Jeotgalibacillus aurantiacus: one gene and its partner. The protein of the gene in region 2 binds, or shares a complex with, the protein of the main gene of each other region. Links are inferred from orthologs where the notes say so. Each region holds a gene or a part of one and is shown on either strand. Other genes may lie near its edges.

Evidence for each region.
Region 1: the proteins of gcvH (region 2) and H7968_RS08970 are in contact, whole or in part, in a crystal structure (PDB 3A7A), measured with the Escherichia coli proteins. The link is inferred for Jeotgalibacillus aurantiacus from one-to-one orthologs.

Annotation. Positions count from the first base shown.
Region 1 is NZ_JACNMS010000002.1:848,209-855,720, forward strand. What follows is about bases 4,226-7,225. They hold H7968_RS08970 (lipoate--protein ligase), read right to left. Parts: upstream 6,221-7,225; coding sequence 5,231-6,220; downstream 4,226-5,230. Other genes in these bases: H7968_RS08965 (fatty acid--CoA ligase family protein), read right to left, coding at 4,226-4,827; H7968_RS08975 (MBL fold metallo-hydrolase), read right to left, coding at 6,204-6,971; yhfH (protein YhfH), read left to right, coding at 7,162-7,225. Also shown: H7968_RS08950 (enoyl-CoA hydratase-related protein), read right to left, coding at 143-919; H7968_RS08955 (ABC1 kinase family protein), read left to right, coding at 1,063-2,715; H7968_RS08960 (hypothetical protein), read left to right, coding at 2,712-2,966; more of H7968_RS08965, read right to left, coding at 3,274-4,225; more of yhfH, read left to right, coding at 7,226-7,290. UniProt on the Escherichia coli protein: Catalyzes both the ATP-dependent activation of exogenously supplied lipoate to lipoyl-AMP and the transfer of the activated lipoyl onto the lipoyl domains of lipoate-dependent enzymes.
Region 2 is NZ_JACNMS010000007.1:73,877-82,820, forward strand. What follows is about bases 3,369-6,056. They hold gcvH (glycine cleavage system protein GcvH), read right to left. Parts: upstream 5,061-6,056; coding sequence 4,677-5,060; downstream 3,369-4,676. Other genes in these bases: H7968_RS16510 (thioredoxin family protein), read right to left, coding at 3,414-3,737; H7968_RS16515 (toprim domain-containing protein), read right to left, coding at 3,738-4,100; H7968_RS16525 (arsenate reductase family protein), read right to left, coding at 5,145-5,504; H7968_RS16530 (ArsR/SmtB family transcription factor), read right to left, coding at 5,521-5,823; H7968_RS16535 (SDR family NAD(P)-dependent oxidoreductase), read right to left, coding at 5,849-6,056. Outside these bases: H7968_RS16495 (MetQ/NlpA family ABC transporter substrate-binding protein), read right to left, coding at 515-1,360; H7968_RS16500 (methionine ABC transporter permease), read right to left, coding at 1,387-2,055; H7968_RS16505 (methionine ABC transporter ATP-binding protein), read right to left, coding at 2,048-3,073; more of H7968_RS16535, read right to left, coding at 6,057-6,619; H7968_RS16540 (acyl-CoA dehydrogenase family protein), read right to left, coding at 6,773-8,557; H7968_RS16545 (acetyl-CoA C-acetyltransferase), read right to left, coding at 8,718-8,944. UniProt on the Escherichia coli protein: The glycine cleavage system catalyzes the degradation of glycine. The H protein shuttles the methylamine group of glycine from the P protein to the T protein.

The DNA of each region.
Region 1 (7,512 bases), on a different replicon or contig from region 2:
TGTAAACTGATTATATCTGTATAGAATTGTAGCAAAATTCTGCGGGATCCGAGTGAAAAAATTTTCCTCACAGCATAAAAGCTGCCCGGAATGAGCTCGGACAGCCTTTTATAACCTTTTATGAGTAGCGTGATTGATGATTCTATTTCCCTTTGAAAACCGGCTTTCTCTTTTCGCTGAAAGCGATCAGTGCTTCTACCCGGTCCTCTGTCGGAATCGTGATTTCATATGCTTTACGTTCAATTTGGAGCCCTGTCTGCAGATCCGCTTTCATTCCTGTTTTAATGGCGTATTTCGCCTGCTGGAGGGCAATCGGACCGTTCGCAAGCATCGCATTCAAAAGAGCAGATACTTCAGAATCGAGCTCCCCTTTTTCCACTGCTTTTGTGATCAGACCGTATCCCGCTCCTTCTTCAGCTGTAAATCTTTTAGCAGTGAGGATCAGCTCAAGCGCTTTTGCTTCCCCGACAATTCTCGGCAGACGCTGCGTTCCACCTGCCCCCGGAATGATGGCCAGGCTCGTTTCCGTCAGCCCCATCAGCGTATCCTTTTCAGCAACCCGGAAATCACAGGCAAGAGCAAGCTCCATTCCCCCGCCAAAAGCATATCCGTTCATCGCAGCAATGACAGGCTGCGGCATTGCTTCAATGGCACTGAACACTTCTCCGATTTTATTAATGTTGCGTTTAACCTGCTGCTCCGTTAATGTTTTTCGTTCCTTCAAATCTGCTCCAACGCTGAACGCTTTTTCCCCGGAACCTTTAATGACAACTACCCGTACATCCGGATTAATGCGTAATGACTCAGCTGCCTGTCCGAGCTCTGTCAGCATTTGATAATTAAAAGCATTCATCGCATCAGGGCGGTTCAATGTTACTTCCGCCCATCCCTCTTTTTGTCTGATTGTGATTGTTTCCATCTGAAATCCCCTTTGCTCAAAAAAATTTATGTAAACCCTTTCACTATTGTATCATTGTCAAAAAACGGACGCACATTGTTAATCGTTTAGATTCCGGGTGCGGTGGTAAACTGTAACTATGCGATGGGCAAGTATGGAAGAGGGTGATCAGCACGAAAAAAGTTGCCGCTTATCGAATTTATAAAATTGTTTTTATGTCTGTTAAGTTCTTTCTTCAGGTCTACTTTTTCCAGAGGAAATATCAGGGAAGATGGGATGCAACCACCGAAAGAAAGTGGGCAGAACTCGCCGGAAAGCAGGCCAGAGAATATAAACAGACTGCCCTGAAGCTTGAAGGGCTGATGATTAAAATGGGCCAGTTCTTATCAACACGTGCTGACATTATGCCGAGGTCCTTTATTCTCGAGCTGGAAGGTCTGACCGATCGCGTGCCTCCCGTTCCGTGGGAAGAAGCTAAACGGGTGATCGAGGATGACTGGAATACGGCATACGGAAATATCGTTCATAAAATTTCAGAAAATCCGGTCGCATCCGCCTCTATCGGCGATGTTTATCACGCCTGGCTTCACAATGGTGATTCAGTTGCGATCAAGGTTCAGCGTCCCGGCATTGAACGCATTATCCGGACTGACTTTAAAGCAATGAAAATCGTCATCTGGCTTGCCAAGCGTTTTACGCGGTTCGGCAAACAGGTGGACCTGGACGCCCTATACCGGGAAATGACGATCGTAATAGGTGATGAGCTTAATTTTAAGAAAGAACTTCAGAATGGTGTCGCATTTGGTGAGCGTTTTAAAGATACGCCGGGTGTGATCGTTCCAAGATACATTGAGGAGTATACAACCAGAAGAGTGCTCGTCATGGACTGGATCGAAGGCTCAAAAATCACTGATCAGTCATTCCTGGATAAACACGGACTGAATCGGGAAGAGCTGGCTGAAAATCTGCTGCTGCTTTTTATCGAACAGCTGCTGAATGAAGGCATGTTCCATGCAGATCCACACGGAGGCAATATTCTAATTAAAGAGGATGGAACCATTGTATTAATTGATTTCGGTATGGTAGGTGTCATTCGCAAAAAAGATGCTGAAGCTGTTCAAAGGGCGGTTGAAGGAGTTATTTTTGAACGCTACAGCGAGGTTGTTGAAGCGCTTGAACAAATGAAATTCCTTCTGCCTAAAGCAGATAAAGACATTCTTGAAGATGTTGTTGAGCGCGTAGTGCAGGTGTATAAAAGCGGGGAATGGCAGGATGGCGAGAGCCTGATGATGGAGAGCCTGCTTGAAGATATTCAGGATATTGTCCGCACCCAGCCGATCCAGCTTCCTACGGAGTTTGCGTTCTTCGGCCGGGCGATTTCCACCTTTACCGGGGTTATTTATACGATCTATCCGGAAGCCGACTTTATTGAAATGGCAAGGCCAACGATTGTGAGATGGGCTACTGCCCGTAATGACGACCGTGAAGACAGTGCACCGTGGCAAACTGCTGTACGTTACATACAGCCACTGCTTAGTGCCCCTTCAAAATTTTCAGATGCCCTTGATGAGCCGAAACGTTACAGACGGATGATGCAGTGGAGCAATAAAAAGGACCGCACGTTGCAGGAACTGACTGCCAGACGGAGAGACATCATCATCATTACTGCAATTCCTTTTATTAGTCTCCACGCAGGTATTTTGATTGAAAACTGGCTTTTAACAGGTATAGCCGGCGCACTGACAGCTGCAGGAGCGCTGCGGTACCGATCTATATCGGGTAGAATTGCCCGTGAATCTGAGGAGGAATATTCATGATGGAAGAACCGAAAATCGAACGCGAATATAAAACGTCAAAAGGACCGTTTGAAGCAAAATTCGAGGGACTTGAAAATGGCTACCGTGTAACGCTTAAGGGAGATCCTGAAAAACTACGGAGAAAACGCCAGGTGAAAGCTTCTTTTGTTGATTTTCTTAAAAAAGCGGATGTTGCCGGCTATCCGATTTTGTTTCCTTTTAATCTGCTGCTCAGGTTTTTCGCCCGGTATAAAAATCCGGTAAATAAATAAAGTGAAGCCGTAACCCTTGTGATGGGTTACGGCTTTTTTGGTTGTTTTAATAAGCCGGGGTGGGACCATCCTTCGCTCGTGGCCGGGCGGTGAACCCATCTGCGCTTCGCACAGCCGGTTTCACCTGTCCCTTTCCGCCACAGGAGTCTACGGATGGTCCCACCCCTTTAACATATTAATGATGTCGATAGCTAAAACTTTTCTGTTAATAGCCAGACAACTGCTGTCGATAGATGCCAGCAATATGATCTAAGTGTATCATGGAAGGTTTTTTGTTTAACTAAATTGTAATTTTAAGGTCAGAAATCTATCCCTGACGCACTTGATCGCGGAGTGCGCGTCTCAGGATTTTACCGGTTGTATTTTTCGGCAGTTCATCGATGAATTCGATGACGGTTGGCAGTTTGTATTTTGCCAGCTTTGTTGAGCAGAATGCCAGCAGGTCCTCTTTTGTTAAGGACGGGTCTTTGGATACGACAAAGGCATGGACGGCTTCTCCGTAGTTCATGTCCGGAACACCGACAACAGCTGCCTCTGTGATCGCTTCGTGCTCGTAAAGTACCTCTTCAACCTCGCGTGGATAAACATTGTACCCGCCGACGATGACCATATCTTTTTTACGGTCAACGATAAAGAAGTAGCCTTCCTCGTCCTGTTTTGCAAGGTCTCCAGTGTAAAGCCAGCCGTCACGAATGGCAGCTGCAGTTTCTTCAGGCATTTTATAATAGCCTTTCATGACGTTCGGTCCTCTGACAATCAGCTCTCCCACTTCACCAGGCGGTACTTCTTCACCTAGCTCGTTAACGATTTTATTTTCAACATTTGTAATGGATGTTCCGATTGAGCCTGCTTTACGCTCACGGTCTAATGGGTTAAAGCATGTTACAGGTGAAGCTTCAGATAAACCGTAACCTTCAGAAACACGGACGTTAAATTTCCCTTCAAACTGATGCAGCAGCGCAACCGGCAGTGAGGCACCGCCTGAAATGCATAGACGGACACTTTCAAAGCTTTCCCCTGTTGCCTCAGGATACTGAAGCAGGAAGTTATACATTGTTGGCACACCTGCAAACACAGTCGCTTTATGCTTTTGAACGACATCAAATACGTCTTTCGGGCTGAAGCGTGGAACGATCAGCATGGTTCCTCCATTAATTAAAGGTGCATTCAAGACAACCGTTAAGGCGAATACATGAAACATTGGAAGCGCTGTGACGACACGGTCTTCCCCTGTAATGTTCAAATACTCTGCTACGTCTTTCGCATTTGAGAAGACATTTTTATGCGACAGCATCGCCCCTTTAGGCTTTCCTGTCGTTCCTGACGTGTAAAGGATGATTGCTGTATCCTCTTCATCAATATCAGGGCCCTGATAAAGTGGACTTTGAGTGCCGATCGCATGCATAAATGCTGTTACCTTCCCCTTTACCGCTTCAGGCAGGGCAGCGATTTTCTCATGAGCATCCGGTGCTGTCTCACAAATGACGTATTGGACAATCCCCGGAAGTGCAGCGTGTGCTTTTTCAACAAGTGGCAGCAAAAGGTCAAGTGCGACAACAACCTTTACATCACCATCACGCAATATGTAGGCAATTTCATCAGGCGTATAAATCGGGTTAATTGGAATAACCGTAGCCCCGACTCTTAGTGCTGCATACATTGAAATCACAAAATGAGGTGAATTCCCTAGCAGCAGACCAACGTGATCCCCTTTTTTCACGCCGGCTTGTGTCAGGTAATTCGCCATTTTATTTACTGCACCATTTAATTCCGCGTATGATGCTGATTGGTCCATAAAATGATAAGCCGTTTTACCAGCGTGCTGTTCTGCTGTTTCCTGTAAACGATCTGATAAATTCACTGTTCCATCCCCCTTGATATTTTTCCTTTTTTTGCGTAAGTGAATGAATAGTCATTCATTTACTGGTAAAAAAAGAAGCGAATATTCACACTAATTATATAGGCTGTTCCAGTGATAATCAAGATAGCGCTTTCAAAATTCTACTATTTAAGCCATATAATTAATATTAAAACCGGGCTGGACGAGTCGCCTCCGCTTTTCTAAGGCCGGGCGGTGAACCCCTTGTGCTTCGCACAACGGTTTCACCTGTCCCTTCTCTGCCGTTGGAGTCTTCGGGGGAATCCCGCCCTCAAATATAGCTTTTTTCTTGAAAATGCAAAAGAAAACAACCGTGCCAAGTAATGTTTTTTAAAAGGCATGTTTAGCAATGATGCTGCTACTTCATTAATTCGGATCTGTAGAATTAATACAACAGATCAATAAATTCATCGCGTTCTACGTTACCGAAGTAGTGTTTCAGGTCTACGCCTTCGAGTGCTTTTTCGATTTCATCTCTTTCGTAGCGGATGCCTGTGAGTTTTTGTTCGATTTCGCTTACATCACCGACACCGAAGAAATCGCCGTAGATTTTAGCATTCTGGATGGTTCCTTTTTCTACGTCGAGTCGTACGTCTACGCTTCCGACCGGGAAACGGTGTGAGTGCTGGAGATTGAATTTAGGGGATTTCCCGTAGTTCCATTCCCAGTTCTGATAACGTTCCTCAGACAGCTTGTGGATGTTGTTCCAGTCTTCTTCTGTCAGCACATATTCCTCAATTTTCTCTTCGCTGCCGAAAATATGACGGAGAATAAGTTGCTTAAATTCTTCGATTGTGATTTTCTGGTCCATGAATTCTGAGATATTTGCGACACGGCTGCGGATTGATTTGATTCCTTTTGACTCGATTTTGTCTTTTCGTACTTTAAGTGAGGAGACAACGTTGTCAATTTCAGAATCGAACATGAGCGTGCCGTGACTGAACATTCTTCCTTTTGTGGAGAATTGGGCATTTCCGGAGATTTTACGCTCACCGACCAGTAAATCGTTACGGCCTTTTAATTCTGCAGGAACCCCGATCTGGTTTAGCGCATCGACAACAGGTTCCGTGAACTTCTTAAAGTTGTGGAAGCTGTCACCGTCGTCCTTTGTGATAAAACTGAAGTTCAGATTTCCAAGATCATGATAAACCGCACCGCCACCTGAAAGACGGCGTACGACCTTGATGTTGTTTTTCTCCACATACTCAGTGTTGATCTCTTCGATTGTGTTCTGATTCTTCCCAATAATGATGGAAGGCTCATTGATATAAAACAGCAGATACGTCTGATCAATATCAAGATTTTTTAGTGCATATTCTTCAATCGCAAGATTAATTTTCGGATCTGTAATGCCTTTATTATCGATAAATAACATGCGGTTGTCCTCCTTTAGTAAATGTAATGGTCATTCCGGCAGCAGCCAGATGTGATTCCCCGGCATATACTTCCTTCGCTTCAGCAAGCAGCTGTTGAAGATCACCGAAATGAGGTAAATGCGTCAGTACCAGCATTTTCACTCCGGCATCTTTCGCAATCGTTGCAGCTTCTTCACTTGTCATATGTCCGGCACTTGATGCGTTCATCCCTTTATAAAAATTGGATTCAGCAATCAGCACATCCGTATTTTCCGCGAAATCTGTGAAAGCATCCTGATAGGCTGAATCAGCTGTAAAAACAAAAGATCCTTCATCAGAGTCAACCCGCACAGCATAACATGGAACCGGATGCACCGTCTTTTGAAAACGAAGGGTGAACGGTCCTGCCTGAAGGGGCTGATCCGGCTGATAAGCTTCATTCAACATGAATTCCTTATAACCGAGAGATGCAAAGCCGGCTTCATCTTCATTGTGCCCATATGCCTTTACCTGAATCGGCTTTTGCTGAAGGTGATGCTGAATTAAGAGAGCATGATGTAAAACGCCGATATCTGCAATATGGTCTGCGTGGTAATGCGTAATCAAAACAGCATCCAGCTCTTCAGGAGCGATAAACTTCTGCAAAGCAGACAACACGCCGCTTCCGCAATCGATCAGCAGCTTATAATCATCTGTTTCTACAAGATATCCTGCACTTGCTTCCCCTGCTTTAGGATATCCTCCCCAGGGGCCAATCACTGTCAACTTCACGATCAAATCCTCCTTCAAAGCCTATTCTGTCTACAATTTCTTCCCTCTCCTACTATACTTCAAATGCACTATTTTTTCACGAATGTGCTTTTTTTCAGAATATTCCTTGACCTTTCTGCATCTGTTATAATACAATACTAATAACAAACACATAGTACTATAACAAAAAAACAGAAAGAGGTTGATCTACATGTTGGAAAACGTAATGGAATTCTTCAGAAACCTGCCACCTAAAAAATGCGCATCCTGCGGCGAACAAATGGAAGAACAGGCAGAAGCCTACAGCACTACTTGCGAAAAGTGTGCCGGTACCCAATAAAAAAAGCGCCCCCGGGGCGCTTTTTTTATTGACTCATGCTGTATCAGTACAGAATATGATGTCGAGTTTCTTTATACTTCTTACAACTAAGCTTTTTATTCTTTCTAAATAACAAGCTAGAAAGATTGATGTGCTCTGCCTGGTTTTCATTTTTCCCTAACAAAACCAAGATGAGTTGATTGAAATTAAGGACAGGATTCCCCCGAAGACTCCTACGGCAGA
Region 2 (8,944 bases):
TTCCGCGGCATACAGGCCTTTTCTCACTGAACTCACATTCAGGCCGATTAACCTCACGAATTCTTCATCTAACCTTACATTCATGAAGCTCAAGCTCACGAACTTCATCTCTAACCTCACAAAAGTTGATGACAAACTCACATTGGTCCCGGGATTGTTTGACGCGGAAGCAGGTCGGGGGTTCGGTCATGCTACTAAGTCCCGCGGCATACAGGCCTTTTCTCACTGAACTCACATTCCGACTGGTTAACCTCACGAATTCTTCATCTAACCTTACATTCATGAAGCTCAAGCTCACGAACTTCATCTCTAACCTCACAAACTTTGTTGCATTTCTATACTCAGAGGGCTCGACTCACCCGTAGACTCCTGTGGCGGAAAGGGACAGGTGAAACCGACTGTGCGAAGCGCAGGCGGGTTCACCGCCCGGCCACGGAAAACGTAGGGTGAGTCGAGCCCGGTTTTTAAGAATCAAAAAAACGGACCTCATCAAGAGATCCGTTTCTAAAACAAATTATTCAGCGTCAACCGGTACGACTGATCCTTCCCACTCTTCAAGAATGAAGTCCTGAATTTCCTGTGAAGTCAACACTTCAACAAGCTTCTGGATCGCTTCGTTCTCTTCATCACCGCTGTTTACAGCAATGACGTTAACATATGGAGAATCTGAGTCTTCCACTGCGATGGAATCTTCAAGTGGATTCAGACCTGCATCAATTGCATAGTTAGAGTTGATCAGGACAGCATCACCTTCGTTGTTTTCATAAAGCTGTACAAGAAGTGCTGCTTCATAGTCTGCTTCAAACTGAAGATTTTTTGGATTTTCTACGATATCTGAGATTTCAGCTTTCGTTTTGTCCACTTCAGGATCGAGTGTGATCAGCCCTTCTTTTTCAAGCATAGTTAAAATACGGCCATGGTCAGCTACTGAGTTACTCATCAGGATTTCTGCACCTTCAGGAAGATCTTCAAGTGATTCGTGCTTTTGAGAATAAACGCCGATTGGTTCGATATGAACTCCACCTGCATTAGCAAAATCATAACCTAATTCAGCCATTTGCGACTCAAGGTAAGGGACGTGCTGGAAGTAGTTTGCATCGATTTCACCAGCTTCAAGATCCTGGTTTGGAAGAATATAATCCTGGTAAGTTTCAATGTTCAATTCAATGCCTTCTTCCTCAAGAATTGGCTGTGCCTTCTCCAGAATTTCAGCGTGTGGTACGTTGGAAGCTCCAACAGTCAGTTCAACCGGCTCGCCGTCTTCACCTGAACCGATGCCCTCATCTGCATTATCTGAACCGCAAGCGGCTAATACCAAAATGCTTGTTGCTGCGAATGTTCCTGCTACGAATTTTTTCATGTGTGTGTCTCTCCTTTAAAATGGTTTTATCTTTTATCCAGTCTGCGTGTGAATAAGTCACCAACAAACTGAATCACAAATACAATAATTAAAATGATAATTGTTGCGGCAAGCGTTACATCACCTCTGCTCCGCTGGAATCCTTCAAGGAAGGCAAGATTTCCAAGTCCTCCTGCTCCGATTACACCAGCCATTGCTGTGTATCCGACAAGCGCAATTGAGGTTACAGTAATACCTGATATTAAAGCAGGCAGTGATTCCGGGATTAGGACTTTAAAAATAATGGTACTGACTTTTGCACCCATAGAGCGGGCTGCTTCAATGACACCTTTATCAATTTCTCGAAGGGCAATCTCCACCATACGGGCATAAAACGGAGCCGCTCCGATGATTAACGCAGGCAGTGCTGCCTCAGCACCACGAATCGTTCCAAGCATAGCTCTGGTAAATGGAATTAACAAAACAATCAGGATAATAAACGGAATGGATCTGAAAATATTAACCAGTGCGTTTGTGATCGCATAAATGACTTTGTTTTCCCACAGGTTTCCTTTTGACGTTAAAAATAAAATAATGCCTAAAGCCAATCCAATAATGAAGGTGGCGGCTACTGATAATGTCGTCATGTAAATCGTTTCATATGTGGCTTCCCACATCGATTCCCATTCGACATTCGGAAAAATCTGCTCAATCATGTGTGATCACCTCCACACCGACATTTGATTCTTCGATGAATGCTACAGCTTTCTGAACCTCATCATCATTTCCGCGAAGATGGATAAAGAGAGAACCGTATGAACCATTTTGCGTTTGAGAGATTTTACCCTGAACGATATTGACATCAAGGTCAAATTTACGGATCAGGGTTGTAATGAGCGGTTGCTCAGCAGATTCGCCTACAAAAGACAGCTTTACAACGATGCCACCTTTATAATCCTTGAGCAGATGCTCAATTGTTTCCCGCGTTTCCTCCGGCTCTGTTACCTGCTGGACGAAACGCTTTGTAATTGGCTGTTTTGGCTGCTTGAACACTTCAAGCACATTTCCAAGTTCGACTACTTTTCCGTTTTCCATCACAGCAACGCGGTGACAGATCTTGCGGATCACATGCATCTCGTGAGTAATTAAGACGATTGTCAGACCAAGACGCTTATTGATGTCAACGAGAAGCTCGAGGATAGAGTCCGTTGTCTGAGGATCGAGTGCTGAGGTTGCTTCATCACAAAGCAGTACTTCAGGGTCGTTAGCCAGTGCGCGTGCAATACCGACGCGCTGCTTTTGTCCGCCTGAAAGCTGTGAAGGATAAGCATCCCCTCTTCCTTCAAGTCCGACCAGCTCAATCAGCTCGTTCACTTTCTTCTCGCGCTGACTTTTTGGTACGCCGGCAATTTCAAGCGGAAAAGCAATGTTTTCCGCAACCGTTCTTGACCATAGCAGATTAAAGTGCTGAAAGATCATGCTGATTTTTTGTCGGGCTTTTCGGAGGTCTCCGCCTTTTATAGAGGAAATCACTTTACCGTTAATGTCTACTTTTCCTTCCGATGGCTGCTCCAGGCCGTTTAACATACGGATCAGCGTACTTTTTCCGGCACCACTGTAGCCAATGACACCAAAAATTTCGCCTTCCTGGATCTGAAGATTAACGTTATCAACAGCAGTTAACAAACCGCTTTTCGTCTTAAAGATTTTTTTAACATCTGAGATGGTAATCATGCCATCACCTACTTTCATAAATTAACTTATTATCCCGTTAAAGGATCAACGTTTAATAGTGCCTGTCCCCCGGCACCTTCCCGGGATCAAAAAAAACGCCTTCCCGCAGATAAGCAGAAAGGCGTACGTAATAGACGTCTTTCTCTCATCTGCCAGGTTATCCTGTGTGACTTGGCACCTTTCCAGTCAGCTGACTGTCGGTTGCCGGGTTTCATCGGGCACGTCCCTCCACCACTCTTGATAAGAGTTAACTATATTTAAATGTCGATTAATGTCGTTTCATTTGAGTACGAGACAAATCGTATCATGCTGATTTTTTAAAGTCAACAAAAAAGTTTAATTATTTTGTCTGTAAGGTTAAGCGTTGAAATGCTTCAAATAAAGTCGGGACCGATTCGAATTTATAAATCTTCTCCTGCAGCCGGCCGTCTTTGAATAGCAATAAACAAGGTACGCTTTCAATTTCATATTTCTCTGCCAGCGACTCCACATAATTCAGATCCGCTTTACCGATCACAGGTTCCTTCACTGCAGCAGCTGTCACCTCTAGCATTTTACCGGCGAGCTTACACGTTCCGCACATCGGCGTATACAAATACATCGCAGTGCTTTCGCCTGTTTGAATATGTGTATTCAGTTGGTCAATGTTCCATTCCTTTATCATTTAAGAATTCATCCTTTTTTCCAAATACTCCGTGTAAATATCAATATCCGCTCCAACCAGAACCGATGCCAGATGCTGTTCCGGTGTAGTCGCCACTTCTTTGTACATGCGGTCAATGTAAAGATGTCCTGCCTCAGGAAACTCGCGTTTAAACAGCTTTCTAAGCTTCTCACCCGCTTCATCAGCATCAACCAGAATATACACTTCTCTATTAAAAAGCTGATCAATCAATTCATCCATCTTTGTCAAACTGATCGTTCCATTCGTGCAAATAATTTCAACAGGCTCCCTGATAATCGGCTGCACCTTCCTCTTATCAGAAGTCCCCTCAACAATAATGACCTTCCCATACAAATCATCCATACCCGATCACACCCTATCATCCTTAGTCACGGCTTGATTCCAGTATATGATACTACCTTTATTTTCGCCTGTATGGGTGGGAAATGCAAATTATTTGAAAGGCGGAGGCGACTCGTCCAGCAGGTTTATTTGACCACTCTTTGAGGTTATTTGACAACTTATTCGGTTTATTCAACCACTCTTTTGTTTTATTTGACCACTTTCCTTAGTTACTTAACCACTCTCAGCCGTTATTTAACCACTCTCACGAAAAATCCCGGCGCAGACCGGGGGCTCTTCATGATCTTGGGTAAATGATTTGAAATTCGGAGGCGACTTGGTCACTTTCCTATTCAGCTTGATCACACTCACACAAAACCTGGTCACTTATAAAATACCGCTTTAATAAAATCACTACAAAGAGTGCCGGGTCATTCCGTAGACTCCCTGCGGCAGAGGAGCGACAGGTGAGACAGCGTAATGCGGAGCATTAGCTGGCTCACCGCGCGGCCGCGGAAAGCGAAGGAATGACCTGGCACGGTTTATTCAAGTACGCATATCGAAAAAAACACCGCCGCAGCGGTGTTTTTTTATGTATTACCCTTCGTTTGTCATGTTGTCGTATGCTTCTGCGTCCATCAGCTCATCAAGCTCTGACTCGTCGGACATTTCCACTACAACCATCCATGCCTTTTCGTATGGAGATTCATTCACGTATTCAGGGCTGTCGTTAAGGTCTTCGTTGACTTCAACTACTTTACCGCTGACTGGTGCGTAAAGCTCAGAAACGGTCTTAACTGACTCAACACTTCCGAATGGCTCATCTGCCTTCAGCTCATCGCCTACTTCAGGAAGCTCAACAAATACGATATCGCCAAGCTCGGACTGTGCGAACTTTGTGATGCCGATTGTTGCTTTTCCGTCTTCAACCTTTACCCACTCATGCTCTTCAGAATAACGCAATTCTTTTGGTGAACTCATGTTTTTCCCTCCATATGTTAAAAGATCATTTCACTCTTTCATCTTGTCACAATCAGCCCGTGAAAACAAGAAAACTTTCTATGTTTATGCCTTCCAGTTCTCTTCGAATTCGGGCTCTTTGAAGCCGACTGTTACGTGTTTGCCGTCTGTTGTCAGAGGGCGCTTGATCAGCATTCCGTCAGAAGCAAGAAGCTCAAGCTTTTCATCATCGCTCATTGTAGGAAGCTTGTCCTTTAATCCAAGCTCACGGTATTTCATCCCGCTCGTATTAAAGAATTTTTTGAGCTCCACGCCGCTTTTTTCATGAAGATCTTTTAACGTCTCTTTCGATGGCGGAGATTCCACTAAATGAATCTCTGAATAATTCACTTCATTTTCATCGAGCCATTTTTTTGCTTTACGGCACGTGCCGCATTTCGGATACGTATAAAAAGTAATTGCCATAGTAACTCCTCCTTATCTAATAACAACGGTCTTCTACCGTAATAATTAAATGCTTCAGCTGCTCCAGTGCACCTTCGAGGGCGAGTGAATAATACCGCTGTGTGCCCTGCTGTTCCATTTTCAAAATGCCCTGCTCACGAAGGATTTTTAAATGGTGTGAAACAGCGGGACGGGAAAGTGGAAGTCTGTCTGTCAATTGATTGACCGTCATGGAATCTATATCAGCCAGAATCAACACAATATCCTGACGATACGGATCACTCAGCGCCTGAAATAATGGTATACAGTCGCGAAATGCTTTTACTGCCTGTTCCCCCATTGCTGTCACCCCGTTCCTGCCAATATTATACCCTGTCCTGCGTTTTTCTCACAATATTTGCTGCCGTTTTCCGGGAAATGAGACGGCTGGCCTTGGACTGTATCTTGTTCATACCACCTGGGATAATCTGTCTTTTGCCATTCATAAATTCTATAAATGTAATCTTAGCTACCGCTTCCGCTTTCATCGTTCCGTTCTTAAACAGCTTCGAGTTATCCAGTTCAGCTGCATCCTTAAAGCCCGTACTCGTTGGACCAGGATAAAGGCCTGATACCTGCACACCATGCTCTGACCATTCGTTATCAAGCGCTTCTGTCAGCGATTTCACATAAGCCTTTGACGCATAATAAACCGCCATCAGCGGACCAGGGAAAAAGGCAGCGGTTGATGCGACATTGAGAATTTTCCCTTGCTTCGCCTCGACCATTTCACGGCCAAACAGCTTGGAGAGCTCAGTCAGCGAGGTAATGTTCAACTGAATCATCTCCTGCTCCTTTACGAGATCTGTTTTATGAAATTCGCCGAAGAGACCGACTCCGGCATTATTGATCAATATATCAACCGATAACCCTTTTGCTTTCACTTCAGCATAAAGTTTTTCAGCAGCTCCGGCTTTTGATAAGTCGCTTTTGAAAATATGGGTTTCAATCGTAAATTTACGCGTCCATTCTTCAGCCAGTTCCCTAAGCTTCTCCTCACTTCTCGCCGCTAAAAGTAATGTATGACCCTTCTCCGCATACAGCTTGGCAAGCTCCATCCCGATTCCACCAGACGCACCAGTTATCAACACATTCATCTCAACCACTCCTTCTGTTTATATGTTTAAAAGTTTAAACATATAATAATAGTAAAGCCCCTATATGTCAATGACTTACTCTTCCTTTTATCATCAATTCTTAAACATTAAAAAGAGCACCCTATAAAAGAGTGCTCCAAGTTTGCTTAATGATCAAACCACAAATTTCTCAGCCGTAATCAGTGTTGCAGCTGCTTCGCGTTTCTTTGGAATCAGGTTCACTGGCGTGTAGCGAGTGAATTTGCGAAGGGCAGACAGCATCATGCGAAGTGTGTCGCCGCTCTCAGCTGCGATCAGTGTTTCTTTCGCGTGTCCTTCGATTTCGTTGAATGCTTCCTGACAGAAGATTTGTGTGTAAAGAACTTTTTGCTGGTTCTTTTCAAGGCCTGACTTTTCAACTGCTTTTTGTGTACGGAGAAGAGCAGATTCCATCGCGTAAGCAAGTGATACGATATCTGCAATGTTTACCAGGATTTCCTGTTCTGCTTCAAGTGCTTTTCCGTATTTCTGAGCAGCAAGACCGGCAGCTAAAAGACCGATTTTCTTTGCATTTTTCACAAGGTATGCTTCCTGCGCCAGCGGCTCGTCACTGATTTCTTCAGGCATCATCGTCATCAGTTCACCCTGAAGCGCCTGTGCTTTTTGAAGAAGTGGAAGCTCGCCTTTCATTGCTTTACGCAGGTAAGTTCCTGGAACGAGAAGACGGTTGATTTCGTTTGTTCCTTCGAAAATACGGTTGATACGGGAGTCACGGTAAATTCGCTCAACCTCATATTCCTGCATGAAGCCGTAACCGCCGTGAAGCTGAACAGCCTCATCCGCGATATAGTCAAGTGTTTCAGTTCCAAACACTTTGTTCAGTGAGCACTCAATCGCATATTCAGCGATTGATTTTGCTACTTCTTTTCCATCCTTAATTTCCTCATCAGAAAGCTGGCTCATACGGTCTTCGAACAGACCAACTGTACGGTACACAGAGCTTTCTGTTGCATAAAGCTTTGCACCCATTGTCGCAAGCTTTTCTTTTGTCAGGTTAAAAGAAGAGATCGGCGTATTGAACTGCTTACGCTCGTTTGTATATTTAACTGCAAGCTCAAGCGCACGCTTAGAAGCACCAACCGTACCTACTCCAAGCTTGTAACGTCCAATGTTCAGGATGTTAAACGCGATCACATGTCCTTTACCGTGCTCACCAAGAAGATTCTCAACCGGTACTTCAGCATCTTCAAGGATCAGTGTACGTGTAGAGGAACTCTTAATACCCATTTTCTTTTCTTCAGCGCCTACTGACACGCCTGGGAATTCACGTTCAACGATAAATGTAGAGAAGTGTTCTCCGTCGATTTTTGCATAAACAACAAATACGTCAGCAAAACCGGCATTGGTGATCCACTGCTTTTCACCGTTTAACACGTAGTGAGTACCTGCTTCGTTCAGCTTAGCCGTCGTTTTAGCACCAAGTGCATCCGATCCCGAACCCGGCTCTGTTAATGCGTAAGCAGCGATTTTTTCACCTGTTGCAAGGGCTGGCAGATACTTTTGCTTCTGTTCTTCGTTTCCGAAAAGAACGATTGGCAGAGATCCGATTCCAACGTGTGCACCGTGTGTAATGGAGAAGCCGCCTGCACGTGACATTTTTTCAGCAATTAAAGCTGAGCTGATCTTATCAAGTCCAAGGCCGCCGTACTCTTCAGGAACATCCGCTCCAAGAAGACCAAGCTCACCAGCTGATTTTAACAGCTTGACTGAACGGTCAAACTCATGATTTTCGATGTGCTCCACTTCAGGAACGACTTCGTTTAATACGTAATCCTCAGTTGTTTTGGCAATCATTTTCTGTTCATCTGTGTAATCCTCCGGTGTGAATACGCTTGCTGCTTCCACATCCTCAATTAGAAAACTTCCGCCTTTTACAAGCTGTTTTGTTTCGTTTGACATGAAAAATTCCTCCCTGTTTGTTCGTTTAGTTTGAGACTCATTTCCCTTGGAACCGGATCCTGCAAACTGAGCAGAAATGGGACAACGCAAGACCCGGTTGCAAGGGACCGTTCGTGATGGAACGGCGCACCTTTAAAAGCACGAATGAGCCATTAATGAATTAGTTAATCATTTCAAATACGCCGGCAGCACCCATTCCGCCACCGATACACATCGTGACAACTCCAAACTGCTGCTGTCTGCGCTGCAGTTCATGAAGCAGTGACAGTGTCAGCTTTGCACCTGTACAGCCAAGTGGATGACCAAGGGCAATAGCGCCACCATTTACATTGATAATATCTTCATTCAGTCCAAGCTGTCTGATGACCTGAATTGACTGGGAAGCAA